One region of the Ensifer sp. 38_S197 genome, then DNA from elsewhere that is predicted to be linked to it. Evidence: riboswitches for the same ligand, from Rfam matches in the RefSeq annotation. Region 1 holds a riboswitch; each other region holds the start of a gene.

Region 1 (4,809 bases):
CCGCCCTCTGCGCCGTTGCTTTGGACGCTTCCGCCACCAGGGCCCCTGAATGTGGCGCTTCCGCGTCCACCGCTGCCTGCGAGACGTCGATCGCCAGAGATGCTTGCACCGCTCTCGCCGTTTTCGCCACCTTGGTCGCTGCCGCCCGCGCCATTTTCACCGTTGCCGCCGCCGACATCGGCGTCGTCCGCATGGGCGGCGGGAATCCAGGAAAAGCCCGCGGCAAAACTCCCGCTGTCGTCGAGGCGCGGCAAATCTCCAGCGAGTGCCAGAAAGCCGCCTATCGACAGGGCCGTCAGTCTCAGCAGGCTTGTCCTCAAGTCTTTCTCCTTATGTAACCGGCGTCGTCTTGCAAGACCTTCTGTGCGGCAGAGGACGGCGGCTGAGCGCGAATGAAGGTTCGCCGGCGGCGACTTTTGCGCGAGCCCTACATATCGTTCAACCGATGAGGGGACAAGCTATTCCACGAGCGGCGCGGTGGAACGCCGGAAGGAACGCCCATTGACGGACCAGACTTTCTCGCTGCTGGTCTTGGTCGGCGCAGCCGGTGGCGATGGACTGGCGGACACTGATGCGATGCAGGTCGCCGGCCCTGTCGATCCGCGCTTGTTCGCCATCCTCGACCAAGCCGCTTCGCGAGAGGAAATCGCGGTCGGCGAAGATCTGGGGACGCTTCGCTGATTTTGGCTCTCGAACTCGGCTGCGGCCAGCTCTGCCGCGAAAACGAACTGGCGCAGCCCGGCCAGTCCGGCCTCGTCACTGGAGACCGGGCGATACCTAATTGACCTCGATCGGCGCCGGGCGACGGCTGGGCGCCGAGGTGGAAGGAAGGCGCCGGCTCGAAATAGACGAGAGCATTTGCCTTGCCGTCGGAAGGGAATGCAATGGCGCTCCCTCCCGACGCGTTTCGTTTTACCCTTCGGCTTCGACTTCGCCGACTGGCATATAGAGGTCGCCGCCTTCGCGATACTTCGCGGCCATCGCCTCCAGCCCTTCCTTCTGCGCTTCGGCGCGGATGTCGTGCGAGATCCGCATCGAGCAGAACTTCGGGCCGCACATGGAGCAGAAATGCGCCACCTTGTGCGCTTCCTTCGGCAGCGTCTCGTCGTGGAAGTTGCGGGCTGTCTCCGGGTCGAGCGACAGGTTGAACTGATCCTCCCAGCGGAACTCGAAGCGGGCGCGTGACAGCGCGTCGTCGCGCACCTGCGCGGCGGGATGGCCCTTGGCGAGATCGGCGGCGTGGGCGGCGATCTTGTAGGTGATGACGCCCACCTTGACGTCATTGCGGTCCGGCAGGCCCAGATGCTCCTTCGGCGTGACGTAGCAGAGCATCGCAGTGCCGAACCAGCCGATCATCGCGGCGCCGATGCCGGAGGTGATGTGGTCGTAGCCGGGAGCGATATCCGTCGTCAGCGGTCCGAGCGTGTAGAACGGCGCCTCGCCGCAGACGGCGAGCTGCTTGTCCATGTTTTCCTTGATCTTGTGCATCGGCACGTGACCGGGGCCTTCGATCATCACCTGACAATCCTTGGCCCAGGCGATCTTCGTGAGCTCGCCGAGCGTCTCCAGTTCGGCGAATTGCGCCGCGTCGTTGGCATCAGCGATCGAGCCGGGGCGCAAGCCATCACCGAGCGAGAAGGAGACGTCATAGGCGCGGCAGATATCGCAGATCTCCTCGAAATGCTCGTAGAGGAAGCTTTCCTTGTGATGATGCAGACACCACTTGGCCATGATCGAGCCGCCGCGCGAGACGATCCCGGTGACACGGTCGACGGTGAGCGGGATGTAATGCAGCCGCACCCCGGCATGGATGGTGAAATAGTCGACGCCCTGTTCGGCCTGCTCGATCAGCGTGTCGCGATAGACTTCCCATGTGAGGTCCTCGGCAATGCCGTTGACCTTTTCCAGCGCCTGGTAGAGTGGCACGGTGCCGATCGGAACCGGCGAGTTGCGGATGATCCATTCGCGGATGTTGTGGATGTTGCGGCCGGTCGAAAGGTCCATGACCGTGTCGGCGCCCCAGCGGGTCGCCCAGACCATCTTTTCGACCTCTTCGGCCATCGACGAGGTGACGGCGGAGTTGCCGATATTGGCGTTGATCTTCACCAGAAAATTCCGACCAATGATCATCGGCTCGGATTCCGGATGGTTGATGTTGGCGGGCAGGATCGCTCGGCCGCTGGCGATTTCCTGGCGCACGAATTCCGGCGTGACATGATCGGGGATATGGGCGCCGAAGCTCTCGCCATCGCGAACTTTCGCGCGCGCATCGCGGCCGAGGTTTTCGCGGATCGCCACGAACTCCATTTCCGGCGTGATGATGCCGGCGCGGGCATAGGCAAGCTGGGTTACCGCCTTGCCGGCCACTGCCTTAAGCGGCGCATGCTGGAACGGGAAGGTCGGCGTCAGCCGGTCGCCGCTGGCAAAGCCGTTGTCCTCCGGCCGGACAGTGCGCCCCTCGTAGGTTTCCACATCGCCGCGGGCGACGATCCAATTGCGGCGGAGCCGCGGCAACCCCTCCTCGATGCGGATTTCGGCATCGTCTGCGGTATAGGCGCCGGAGGAATCATAGACCGTGACCGGCGGTTCGCCCGAGGTCGGGTGCAGCGCGATCTCACGCATCGGCACGCGGATATCCGGATGCAGGATGCCGGCCTTGTGGACTTTTCGGGATGCCGGAAGCGGACCTTGGGTGACCGAGAGAGGGGTGGGCTTTGTGGCAATATTCATGACGAGGCTCCAAGTTTGCGATTGGAGACCCAGTTCTGATGCCGGAAGGATGAAAGACGCGCCGCCAGGTGCTGAATGCACGGAATCCTGGCTTCGATATCTGCACCGTCCCTACGCCAGTATGAACTGGATCAGGTTCAACGGGTCACTGCGCCACAGCCGGCGAGCCGGCCATCCAGCAGAATCTCAGCCCCTTGCGGGACCCCCCTGGTGAATGCCTAGAAGATAGCCATCGAACGGCACGGGTCGTCAAGCGCGAAATCGCTCGTTGCTCAATATGCACGTTAAACGGGTATTCCGGATGTAGACTCGACGCTAGTGGTCAGGTTTTTCCGGAACGCCGCGCTCCGCATAATCGGCGCGGTTGATGCCGTGGCGCTGGAGCTTGTCGTAAAAGGTCTTGCGCGGAATGCCGAGCGCTTCGATGGTCGCCTTGACGTCGCCGCGCTGGGCTCGGAGCGCCTCCTTCAGGATCTCCGCCTCGTAGCGTTCGAGCCGCTCCGGCAGCGCGAAACCGGACTGTTCGGTCGAGACAACGGGTTGCCCCAACGGGCCTTCGACGCCAAGCGCGACGCGTTCGGCAAAATGCGAAAGTTCGCGCACATTGCCAGGCCAGTTGTGCGTCATCAGGTGCTGCTGCACGGTCGGTGAGATGACGGGCACGTCACGCTTGAAGCGCTCGACTGCCCGGGTCAGGAAATGCGAGAAGAGCAGCGGGATGTCGTCACGGCGTTCGCGCAGCGGCGGGATCGACAACGTCACGACGTTCAATCGAAAGTAGAGATCTTCGCGAAAGTCACCGCGCTGCGCCGGGTCGCCGAGATCGATTTTTGCGGCGGCGATGACGCGGATATCGACGGGACGGACCTGATTGGTGCCGAGTGGCGTAATCTCGCGGGCTTCAAGAACACGCAGCATCTTGACCTGAGTTGCCGGCGGCATTGCCTCGATCTCGTCGAGGAACAGCGTGCCGCCGCTGGCGTGTTCGATGCGACCGACGCGCTTCTTCAAGGCGCCGGTGAAGGCGCCCGGCTCGTGGCCGAAGAGTTCGCTTTCGATCACCGTTTCCGGCAACGCGCCGCAGTTCAGCGCGACGAAGTTGCCGTTGCGGCGCCGGCTCCAATTGTGGAGCAGGGTGGCGACCACCTCCTTGCCGCTGCCGGTTTCGCCGGCGACGAGGACGTCGACATCCGTGTCGGCGATGTGCCGGATCGTCTGCCGCAGCCGCTCCATGACCGGTGTTTGGCCGATCAGCGGCAGGCTGTCGCCGGCCGTCTCCGCCGCCCGTTTCAACGCGCGGTTCTCCATGACGAGCCGGCGCTTTTCGAGGGCGCGCCGCACGCTCTGCACCAGCCGATCGGCGGCAAAGGGCTTGGGAATGAAGTCATAGACGCCATCCTGCAATGCCTGCACCGCCATCGGGATATCGCCGTGGCCGGTTACCAGAATCACCGGCAGGTCGGCATCGAAGGCGGCGATGCGGCGATGAAACGCCAGGCCATCGATGCCCGGCATGCGGATATCGCTGACGACGATGCCGTCGAAATCGGCATCGAGCGTCTCCAGCGCTTCAGCGGCACTTGCAAGCGAGGTGACGGCAAGGCCGGCAAGCTCCAGCGTCTGCTTCATCGCCTTGCGCAGATCGTTGTCGTCGTCGATGAGGTAAACGGACGGCTGCATCGCTCAGGCCCTTTTCAGGCGGACCGTGAAGACGGTGCCCCTGTCGCTGGTTTCGACTGATATCTCGCCGCCATAGTCGGCGACGATCTCCTTGGAGATGGCAAGACCGAGGCCGAGTCCTTCGTCCTTGGAGGTGTTGAATGGCGTGAACAAATCTTCGTGGATATGCTGCGGGATACCCGGGCCATTGTCGGCAACGACAAGCGAAACGCTGCCGGAAGGGCCGTCCTCGCAACGCACGCGGATTTCGGCGTCGGTCCGATTGCCGAGCGCTTCGAGCGCGTTCTGCAGGAGATTGATCAGGACCTGTTCAAGACGGATACGGTTGCCGAACACGCTGAGGCCGTTTTCCGGCAGGTCGACGACGATCGCATCCATGCGGCCGGCAAAGCGGCTGCG
Region 2 (4,809 bases), 740 kb from region 1:
GAACTCCTGGTTAAGGCGATCAAAACGCCCAAGGAAAACCAAATTCGGTTGAAAACTCTTGGGGAACGCCGCCACTGCCCTAAGGAAGAGTTCAAAGCCTTTTCGACGCTCATGTCTTCCAAAGAAGATCAGGGTATCTATGCTGCCAGAGGCTACGGGTGCACAACTTAAGGGGCGGTCGCCGTTGAACCCCTCACTAAACCATTGGGGTAGCAACCAATTGCACACCTTTGATTTTGGGAGTCGAATTCCTGAAGCGGCATACCAATCGAGTAGATACTCGCTTGGGCTGATCACTAAGTCCGAATTTTCGATCTGGCTCTTCTCGATCGCTTCTGTTTCGAACTCTTCAAGGCGAGGAAGGTTCTTATTGTGCCTCCGAACCCACTCAGAACTACCATGCAAATGGGTCACGATGACACTCGAGATGAGGCCTTGGCGACGCGCCATTGCCGTATAGAAGCCTGAACCGAGCCAGTCGTTGAAATGCACAACGTGATAGTTCTGCGATTTGACATACCGATAGACGCAATATGATTTCGATATTGCGTCAACAGGCTGTGATACGACGTCGTCTGCGTCAACGAGATCTCGAAGAAAACGAATTGTAAAGTCGCTGTGGTTTCTCAGCAGTTCTCGCTGTGTTGCTTGATTGCAGTCCAGATCAGTAATTAAAATATCGACGTGGTAGCCTAGCGACTGCAGATGTAAGCTTTGACCCAGCGCGCATGCGCCGATCCCACCAGATCTGTTCAAGCCAGCAAGCTCTTCGGTGACTATCAAAATCTCGCCAAGCCGCGATGACATTCTTGGTTTCCTTTACTAACGTCGGCAATTCAAATTAGCGTCCATAGATCAACTATGATTGAAATCGGTATCCCGCTATATTGAAATGCAACTTTGATGCTCCACGACTCTAGTAGTTTTGGAATACTGGCTGGCTCGTGGCTCGCAATAGGCGTTACCTGCTTTGTTCGCAGGTGTTGATGGGGCTGGGGGATCTCTTCCGTACAGCCGGCAGCTCGAGCAGGAGCCCGTATTCCTTGGATCGCATATCGTGCCTTAGTTGGCATTGCCTCGACGGCAAACGTTGTTGCGGCCGATCAGCACGCAACGCGAACTGATCACTTTAGAGGGCTGCAGGTACATTCTTCTCTACGATTTGTCCACAACGCGTTGCGCAACGCGTCCCTGGCAAGTTCCAGCGACCACGCGGACGATATTGTCCGGAATGGGGATATTAGGCTCTCGTACGAATCGCCAAGGTCTGGAGCGCGCGGGAGAATGGTCGCAAACATGTCAAGTCGCGAAAAATAGCTTCAGGATGAACGCCTTCTGGGCGTCCGAAAACTGCGATGCCTTCATCGTCTTCCGTCCCTTTCCCAGCCAGGAATAGACACCGGAAAACTCTAGCCAAAACTGGTTCAGTTTGAAGGTTCAGATCAGCGCTTGCATTGCTGGGCAAGAAAAGTAAAAGTCTGAATGTCTGTGAAGTCGAACGCTCAGATAGAAGGCCCTTTGCGCTCTCAAGGCAATAGGGGCCTTTTTCATTGCGGAGCACCTTGATTCGCCCATCTTCCTCATCGAGCCGATGTGTCCCGCCCTGAACTCTGGCAGTTGACATCCCGCCTCGTGCCCCCCAGTAATCACGCATGCCGAGGGGCGCACCTGACGGTGCTGAGATGGCGGTGAGCCAGACCCTTGTACCTGATCCGGATCATACCGGCGTAGGAACGGCGAGGCCTCCTTGGGATATCAGCCGCGCCTCCGTCGTTCATTTGGATCTCCGTCATATGCTTTTGGGAGATCGTTGGTGCCTACACGTAGTTTACCATGGCGCGAGGCACGGTTCCGGAAGCCGAGCCGCCCAATGCGCCTGCTCGATCATTCGGTTCCCTTGTTGATTGCTAGAGGATGCTCGGGAACGGGCCGTTTCTTGGGTGCCTGGATTGTGAGCGCATTCGTCCACATTGAACGCATCTCTGCTCTCCAGAGGAGCCAGGCATGACCGCTATCGCCGTTACTATCGCAGGTTCGGATTCCGGCGGTGGCGCCGGCGTCCAGGCGGATCTGAAGACGTTTTCGGCGCTCGGCGTCTACGGTGCCAGCGTGATTACTGCCATCACGGCGCAAAATACCCGCGGGGTCAGAGCCGTCGAGGATATCTCTCCAGCCGTCGTCACAGCTCAGATGGATGCCGTGTTTTCAGATCTCGCCGCTGGCGCGGTGAAGATCGGCATGGTGTCTCGCCAGGAGACCATTACGGCGATCGCGTCCGGCTTGAAGCGACATGGGCATATGGCAGTCATCGATCCGGTGATGGTCGCTACTTCAGGCGATGTTTTGTTGCGCCCAGATGCGATCGCGACGCTCAAGGAGGAATTGCTGCCGCTAGGGCTGATTTTGACGCCGAATCTGCCCGAAGCGGCGCTGCTGACCGGGCGCGCGATTGCCGAGAACGAGACGGAAATGGCGCGGCAGGCGGAGATGCTGCTGAAGCTTGGTGCGCGTGCAGTGTTGATAAAGGGCGGGCATGCCGAGGGCGACGAAGCCGTCGATATTCTCTTCAACGGGGACACCGCGTTGCGTCTGTCTCGTCCGCGGGTCGAGACGAGGAATGATCATGGCACCGGCTGCACGCTCTCAGCCGCCATCGCCGCTGGTCTTGCCCGTGGGCTGGAGCTTCAAGACGCAGTAGTAGCCGCCAAGACCTATCTGCATGACGCGCTTGTCGCGGGAGTTGCGTTTAAAATCGGGCAAGGGCGGGGGCCGGTTCATCACTTCCATCAGTGGTGGGGAAACGGCGGCGATTAATATCCATCCCGAAACCTTGTGCCGGTCCATTGTTCATGTTCCGCTTTAAAAAGTAAGGTCATTCCATTGTTTAATAAGAGTAATGAAATGATCTGAGGCGGGAAGCTCGTCGTCCGCGGGCTGCAGTTGCTTGAGGGGGCGTGCCCCGGTTTTGGTTCAGGCCACTGCTACGTTGGCGTGAAACGGATGCTCCGCCTTGAGCAGTTTCCGGTAGAGAGCGACATGCTCGCGGCCGCAATCGACATGGCTCATCGGGCGCCTGAGGGTTGCCCGAAGGTTGTCCCAGGATCGCGGCGTGCTCAGTACATCGATCATCCGATCCGCTAGGTCTTGTGCGCTGCCGGCTCGGAAATGATAGCCGTCCAGGCGGTCGCGAACTTTCTCGGCCATGCCGCCGATATCTGAACACAGGATCGGCCGGCCATGGTGCAGCGCCTCCTGGATGACGACCGGGGAGTTCTCCCACCAGACCGAGGGCATCACCACCCAGTCGACCGAGCGCATCAGCCGCGGCATATCCTGGTTTTGATAGGCACCGTAGAAACGAACCCGGCGCCCTGCATCCTCGATCAGTTTCGCGACGCGGTCCTGATAGTCGGTCGGCTGGCGCTCCAGGTTGCCGCCAAAAATCATCAGCGTCGAATCGTCTCCCCAGATCTCCTCCGGCACGCGCGACACGGCGTCGATCAGCACATGCACGCCCTTGAAAGGGGTCATCTGACCGAAATAGGCAAAGCGGTTGCGTCGTGCCGTCGCCGTCGGCAGTTCGCGGGCGGGCGTCTTTTCCCCCATGACGATGCCGTTTTCGATCACAAAGATCTTTTCGGCGGCGATACCCCACTCGACATAGCGATTGGCAAGGAAGGCACTCGGGGCGATGAAGGCGTCGGCAAGGTTCAGCATGCCCCGGACGAATTGCTCGCGGCGGACGAAGCGCGACACAGGGATTTCCGGGAAGCACGTGTGGCAGTTGATCGGCGAGGCGCCATTGCAAAGCTGACCCGAGGGCCGCTTCACCATTTGTCCGTGGTTGTGACAGATCGGCAGGTACTCATGAAAGGTTACGACGATGCGTGCTTTCGGCAGAGCGTCACGCACCGCATAGAGGGCTTCCAACCCAAAGCCCATGACATGGTGGAAGTGGACGATGTCCGGCTTGATGTCTCCCACGAAGCGCAAGAGGTCTCGGCGGATCGCGTCTGTATCGCCATTGGACAGGAAGAAATGATCAAAGTCCTCGGCATGGTAGAGCACCTCGTCCATCGCCAGCCTTAGGCTCATCAGTGCCGACGCGCCGTGGCGCGGCACGGGATTGCCGACGCGGGCAAGGTAGATCGATTCGATGCCCGGCAGGCCGTTCAATGCCTTGTGCAATCCGTGGGAGGCGATCTCGGCGCCACCGAGCGAATGGGTCGGGTGGCCGTGCGAAACGACCAGCACGCGGAGTTTTTCACTCATGCCGAAACCTCGTTGTGGGCCGTTCCTTCTGTTTCCACCGTCTGCATCCAGCGTCCCCGGAACAGGGCCTGATCGACACGCTCCACGTATCTGGCCGTGGCTGGCGAAACAGCGCCTGACGCCTCATCCGATCCGAGCATTTGAAGAGCAGGCAGCCAATAGGATTCGTAGCCCCGGCGGCTCAGCCGCAAGGCGAGATCCAGCCCCTTGAGCGACGCGCCGAGATAGGTCGGCGAAACGCCGGTCTCATCGAGAAGTGCCGTGCGCGGCATGATGCAGCATTCGAGCGAGGCGGTCTGAACCCGCGTCAGCTTCAGGCGGTTCACGGCGCCAACCGGATAACCGGCATAGCGGCTCGACTGAAGATGATCGGCACGCTCGAGCGAGGTGTTGCCGGCCCAGCGGATCGAATGATCTTCATAGGCAAGCGTCGGCGATATAATGCTTCCGCTCGTTGTCTCGTAGTTGGCAACAAGCGTCTGGTACCAACCGGGATTGGCAGGCGTAAGCGAGGCTGAAAGCAGGATGACGGTCTCA
Region 3 (4,809 bases), on a different contig from region 1:
AAGGATCAGGAGGTTCGTCGCCCGCGCCAGGATACGCGCCAGCATCAGCCTTGCCCGCTCGCCGCCGGAGAGTTCGCGGATCGGGGTGCGCGCTTGCTCCGGCTGGAACAGGAAATCCTTCATGTAACCGGTGACGTGGCGCTGCTCGCCATTGACCAGCAGGTTCTCGCCGCGGCCGTCCGTCAGGTAGTGCGCCAGCGTGTCGTCCAGATTGAGATCTTCGCGCTTCTGGTCGAGCGTCGCCATCTCGAGATTGGTGCCGAGCTTGACCGTGCCGCTGTCCGGTTCGATCTGCCCGGTCAGAATCTTCAGAAGCGTCGTCTTGCCGGCACCGTTGGGGCCGACGAGACCGATGCGGTCGCCGCGGTGCACGCGGATCGAGAAGGGCGCAACGATGGTGCGCTCACCATAGGCCTTGCTGATCTTCTCGGCCTCGATCACCAGCTTGCCGGACTCCTTGGCATCGGCAAGCGTCGCCTGCACCGTCCCCTGCGGTCCCTTGTGGCCACGATAGGCCGCCCGCATCGTCTGCAGCTCACCGAGACGGCGCATGTTGCGCTTGCGCCGTGCGGTCACGCCATAGCGCAGCCAGTGTTCCTCGCGTTCGATCGCCTTGCCGAGCTTATGCTGCTCCAGTTCTTCCGCCTCCAGCACCTCGTCGCGCCAGGCCTCGAAGTGGGCAAAGCCGCGGTCGAGCCGGCGCGACTGGCCACGATCGAGCCAGACGGTCGCGGTCGACACCTTCTCCAGGAAGCGCCGGTCGTGCGAGATCAAAACCAGCGCCGAGCGGCTGCGGGTAAGCTCGTCTTCCAGCCATTCGATCGTCGGCAGATCGAGATGGTTGGTCGGCTCGTCAAGCAGCAGGATATCCGGCTCCGGCGCCATGACGCGGGCGAGCGCCGCCCGGCGCGCCTCGCCGCCGGAGAGCCGCTTCGGGTCTTCTTCACCGGTCAGTCCCAGATGCTGCAGCAGATAGGCGACGCGATAGGGGTCGTCGCCCGGGCCGAGCCCCGCTTCGGCATAGGCCTGCACCGTGTCGTAGCCGTCGAAATCCGGCGCCTGGTGCAGATAGCGGATGGTCGCCGAGGGATGGCGGAACACTTCGCCCGACTGCGCTTCCGCAAGACCCGCGGCAATCTTCATCAGCGTCGACTTGCCCGAGCCGTTGCGCCCAACCAGGCAGATCCGGTCGCCCGGCTCCACTTGCAGATTGGCGCCGGCCAGAAGCGGCGTGCCGCCGAAGGTGAGGAAGATGTCGTCGAGTTTCAGAATGGGGGGCGCCAAGGCTCAGGCTCCGGTAAGATCATAGGGGCGGACAAGCACGATGGCGCGGCCGCTCTTGAGGCTGAAGCGAAGGGGACCCTCCGCAACATTGGAAACGGTTCGGGACGAGCCGAACGGCAGGGTGAAATCGTCGAGCGGGTAACGCGCATTGACGATCGAAAGACCGGTGAGCTCGGTCAACCCAAGGACCGAAAAGAGGCAACCCTTCGGCAGGTCGAGCTCCAGCGTGCCGGCAAGCAGCGGATAGGCCTCTTCCTCGCCGGAGGTCATCAGCACCGAAAGCCCGCGCTCGGCAAGGCCGACCGCCTGCAACAGGTGCAGGAAGGCATGGTCGCTGCGGGTGCCGCCAAGCGCACCGGCAAAGATCAAGCTGTCGGCACCACGCGACAGGGCAGCCTCGACGGCGATCTCGCCATCCGTGGCCGCCTTTGCCGCCGGATAGGACTCGCGCGGAACGGAGGCGAATTCGGAAAGCAGGGTATCTTCTGTCGAATCGAAATCACCGACCCAGACATCCGGAACGACGCCGAGCAGACGCGCGTGCCGCATGCCGCCGTCAGCGGCGACGAAGCGGCTTCCGCCGAGCTGGCGTGTCAGCCGGTCGGTGCTTGTCAGCGCACCGCCAAGCAGAATGGTGAAGGTCGATCGAGCCATGGCAAAGCCCATAGCGCAAAGGACCGCGGAAGGAAAACGAAGAAAGCGAGAAGACGCGCGGATCTCAAGATTTTGCGAGGATCGTCAATGGCCTTCCGGCACCGGATCGGAAGAGAGCATGCCGGCATAGACGCCGGGCGTCGAATCCGGAATCTCGATCGCGCCGGCCACCCGCTCATAGAACTTCGCCGGACCGACCCCGCCGATGACCGCATAACCGTAGCCAGCCTCGCGCATCGCCGTCAGGCTTTCGATCAGCAGCGCCTCGCCGATGCCCTGCCCGCGCATGCCTTCGTCGACACCGGTCGGGCCGAAAAAACCGAGCGCCGTCACGTCGTAGCAGGCGAAACCGACGATGTTCTCTTCATGCACCGCGATATGAATGCGCGTCGGGGTCGAGGAAAAGGCCGCTTCCGCCTCGCCCGCCCAGCCGGCGCCGAAAGTCCTCTCGATCCAGGAGACGACCAGGCGGCGCTCGGGCGCCATGGCGCGGCGAATGCGGATGCCCGGGCCAAGCTTCGACTGGGGCTGCGCCGGCAAGGCATATAGTCGAACGAGCATATCTGGCATGGCATTTCCTCCTCGCGGCTCCCTGCAGTTTTTGTCTTAGCGCAGCGTCCGGCTTACGCAAGCGCGGACGCCATGCCCTGAGCAGGCATCAACTCGACTTGCACCAAACACGCTTGCCATGGAACCAACGTGGCGGTAAATCTCTTGCCGCTCTAACGGGGTGCCTTCCGACCGCATGACGGCCGAAGGCTGAGAGGCGTGAAACGCCAACCCGCGGAACCTGATCCGGCTCATACCGGCGGAGGGATTAGACGCGATCGGATCGATACGCCCTTTTCCCATGCAACAACGAACTTTGGGAGAGAGGTGCTCGCCATGCCCAATTCATTGCAATTCAAATTGTTTAGCCGGCTAGCTCTGACTGCGGCCGCAAGCCTGGTTTTCGTCGGTGCCGCTGCCGCTGCCGACAGGACCCTGACGGTCTATACCTATGAGAGCTTCATCACCGAATGGGGCCCGGGCGCCAAGGTCGCCGAAGCCTTCGAAAAGACCTGCGAATGCAAGGTCAACTATGTCGGCGTCGCCGACGGCGTCGAACTCTTGACCCGCCTGAAGCTTGAAGGCGGCGCTTCGAAAGCCGACATCGTGCTCGGCCTCGACACCAATCTCGTCGCCGAAGCCAAGGCGACCGGTTTCTTCGCGCCGCACGGCATCGATGCCAAGGACCTGAAGGTACCGGGCGGCTTCTCCGACGACACCTTCCTGCCCTACGACTACGGCCACTTCGCCGTCGTCTACGACACCCAGACCTTGAAGACGCCGCCGAAGAGTCTCAAGGAGCTTGTCGAGGGCGACGCATCGCAGAAGATCGTCATCGAGGATCCGCGTACCTCGACGCCAGGCCTCGGTCTGCTGCTCTGGGTCAAGGCCGTCTATGGCGATGAGGCCGGCGCTGCCTGGGCAAAGCTCAAGGATCGCGTCCTGACGGTCACCCCGGGCTGGTCGGAAGCCTATGGCCTGTTCACCAAGGGCGAAGCGCCGATGGTGCTCTCCTATACCACCTCGCCCGCCTACCACATGGTCGCGGAAAACACCGACCGCTACCAGGCCGCAGCCTTCTCCGAGGGGCACTACATCCAGATCGAAGTCGCCGGCATGACCAAGAATGCCAAGGAGCCGGAACTGGCAAAACAGTTCCTGAGCTTCATGACCGGGCCGGAGTTCCAGTCGATCATCCCGACGACCAACTGGATGATGCCGGTTGGCGTCACCAGCGCGCCGCTGCCGGATGCCTTCAACAAGCTGGTCACTCCGGAAAAGACCTTCCTGCTGCCGTCGGAAGAAGTCGCGAAGAACCGTAAGGCGTGGATCGACGAGTGGCTTGCCGCGATGAGCAAGAACTGAGGCTGGATTGTTCGCGCCTCGCGAAAATCGCATGACGGTTGCCGCCGGGGCCTTTTGCCTCGGCGCCTTCCTGCTCTTCGTCGGCCTGGCGATCGCCGCCTTGCTCGCTGAGACCGGCGGCGCGGGCGAAGGCACCCTGTTCGACGCCTATATCTGGCGCGTCACCCGCTTCACGCTGCTGCAGGCAAGCCTTTCCACGCTGCTCTCCGTGCTCTTCGCCATACCGGTGGCACGGGCGCTGGCGCGGCGGCCGCAGTTTTTCGGCCGCATCTGGCTCTTGCGGCTGATGGCGCTGCCGCTCGGCCTGCCCGTTCTCGTCGGGGCGCTTGGGCTGATCGAGGTCTGGGGACGCCAGGGTTTCCTCAATGCGGGCCTGCGCTGGCTTGGCCTTGAGCAGCCGGTCAGCATCTACGGCCTGTTCGGCATCCTGCTCGCCCATGTCTTCTTCAACATGCCGCTTGCGGCGCGCCTGTTCCTGGCCGGGCTCGAGCGCGTTCCCGCCGAATACTGGCGCAGCGCCGCCAATCTCGGCATGCCGTCCCATGCGCTCTTCCGCTTCATCGAATGGCCTGTGCTTCGCGGCCTGCTGCCGGGTGCGGCCGGCCTCGTGTTCATGCTCTGCGCCACCAGCTTCACGCTCGTGCTGACGCTTGGCGGCGGGCCCGCGGCCAGCACGATCGAGGTCGCGATCTACCAGGCGCTGCGCTTCGATTTCGATCCGCCGCGCGCCATCGCGCTGTCCGGCCTGCAGATCGCCATGACCGGCGTCCTGCTTTTCATTCTCAGACATCTGGCAACGAAGCCTGAGGAGGGTATGACCGGCGGCCGCACGGTTCGCCGCTTCGATGGCACAGCGCCAATGGCGCACCTCAATGACGGCGCCTGGATCGTCCTGGCATTGCTCTTCCTCATCGCTCCCCTGGTTGCGATGGTCGTTTCCGGGCTGCAGGCCGATAT

Evidence for each region. Region 1 has a riboswitch for thiamine pyrophosphate ahead of thiC (phosphomethylpyrimidine synthase ThiC). Riboswitches for the same ligand answer to the same signal wherever they lie in the genome.
Region 2: linked by a shared signal. The riboswitch ahead of thiD (bifunctional hydroxymethylpyrimidine kinase/phosphomethylpyrimidine kinase) and the one ahead of thiC (phosphomethylpyrimidine synthase ThiC) in region 1 are both predicted to bind thiamine pyrophosphate.
Region 3: linked by a shared signal. The riboswitch ahead of thiB (thiamine ABC transporter substrate binding subunit) and the one ahead of thiC (phosphomethylpyrimidine synthase ThiC) in region 1 are both predicted to bind thiamine pyrophosphate.

Annotation. Positions count from the first base shown of each region.
Region 1 is NZ_JBXOVZ010000001.1:926,887-931,695, reverse strand. It holds gene AC1Z3V_RS04210 (hypothetical protein) at 1-320, opposite strand, end outside; gene AC1Z3V_RS04205 (hypothetical protein) at 502-681, shown strand; gene thiC (phosphomethylpyrimidine synthase ThiC) at 913-2,730, opposite strand; TPP riboswitch at 2,821-2,949, opposite strand; gene AC1Z3V_RS04195 (sigma-54-dependent transcriptional regulator) at 3,046-4,410, opposite strand; gene AC1Z3V_RS04190 (sensor histidine kinase) at 4,414-4,809, opposite strand, start outside.
Region 2 is NZ_JBXOVZ010000001.1:190,989-195,797, reverse strand. It holds gene AC1Z3V_RS00710 (glycosyltransferase family 4 protein) at 1-807, opposite strand, end outside; TPP riboswitch at 1,649-1,751, shown strand; gene thiD (bifunctional hydroxymethylpyrimidine kinase/phosphomethylpyrimidine kinase) at 2,005-2,814, shown strand; gene AC1Z3V_RS00700 (glycosyltransferase family 4 protein) at 2,971-4,272, opposite strand; gene AC1Z3V_RS00695 (hypothetical protein) at 4,269-4,809, opposite strand, start outside.
Region 3 is NZ_JBXOVZ010000002.1:691,168-695,976, forward strand. It holds gene AC1Z3V_RS16600 (ABC-F family ATP-binding cassette domain-containing protein) at 1-1,284, opposite strand, end outside; gene AC1Z3V_RS16605 (thiamine diphosphokinase) at 1,288-1,938, opposite strand; gene AC1Z3V_RS16610 (GNAT family N-acetyltransferase) at 2,023-2,508, opposite strand; TPP riboswitch at 2,655-2,772, shown strand; gene thiB (thiamine ABC transporter substrate binding subunit) at 2,824-3,852, shown strand; gene thiP (thiamine/thiamine pyrophosphate ABC transporter permease ThiP) at 3,860-4,809, shown strand, end outside.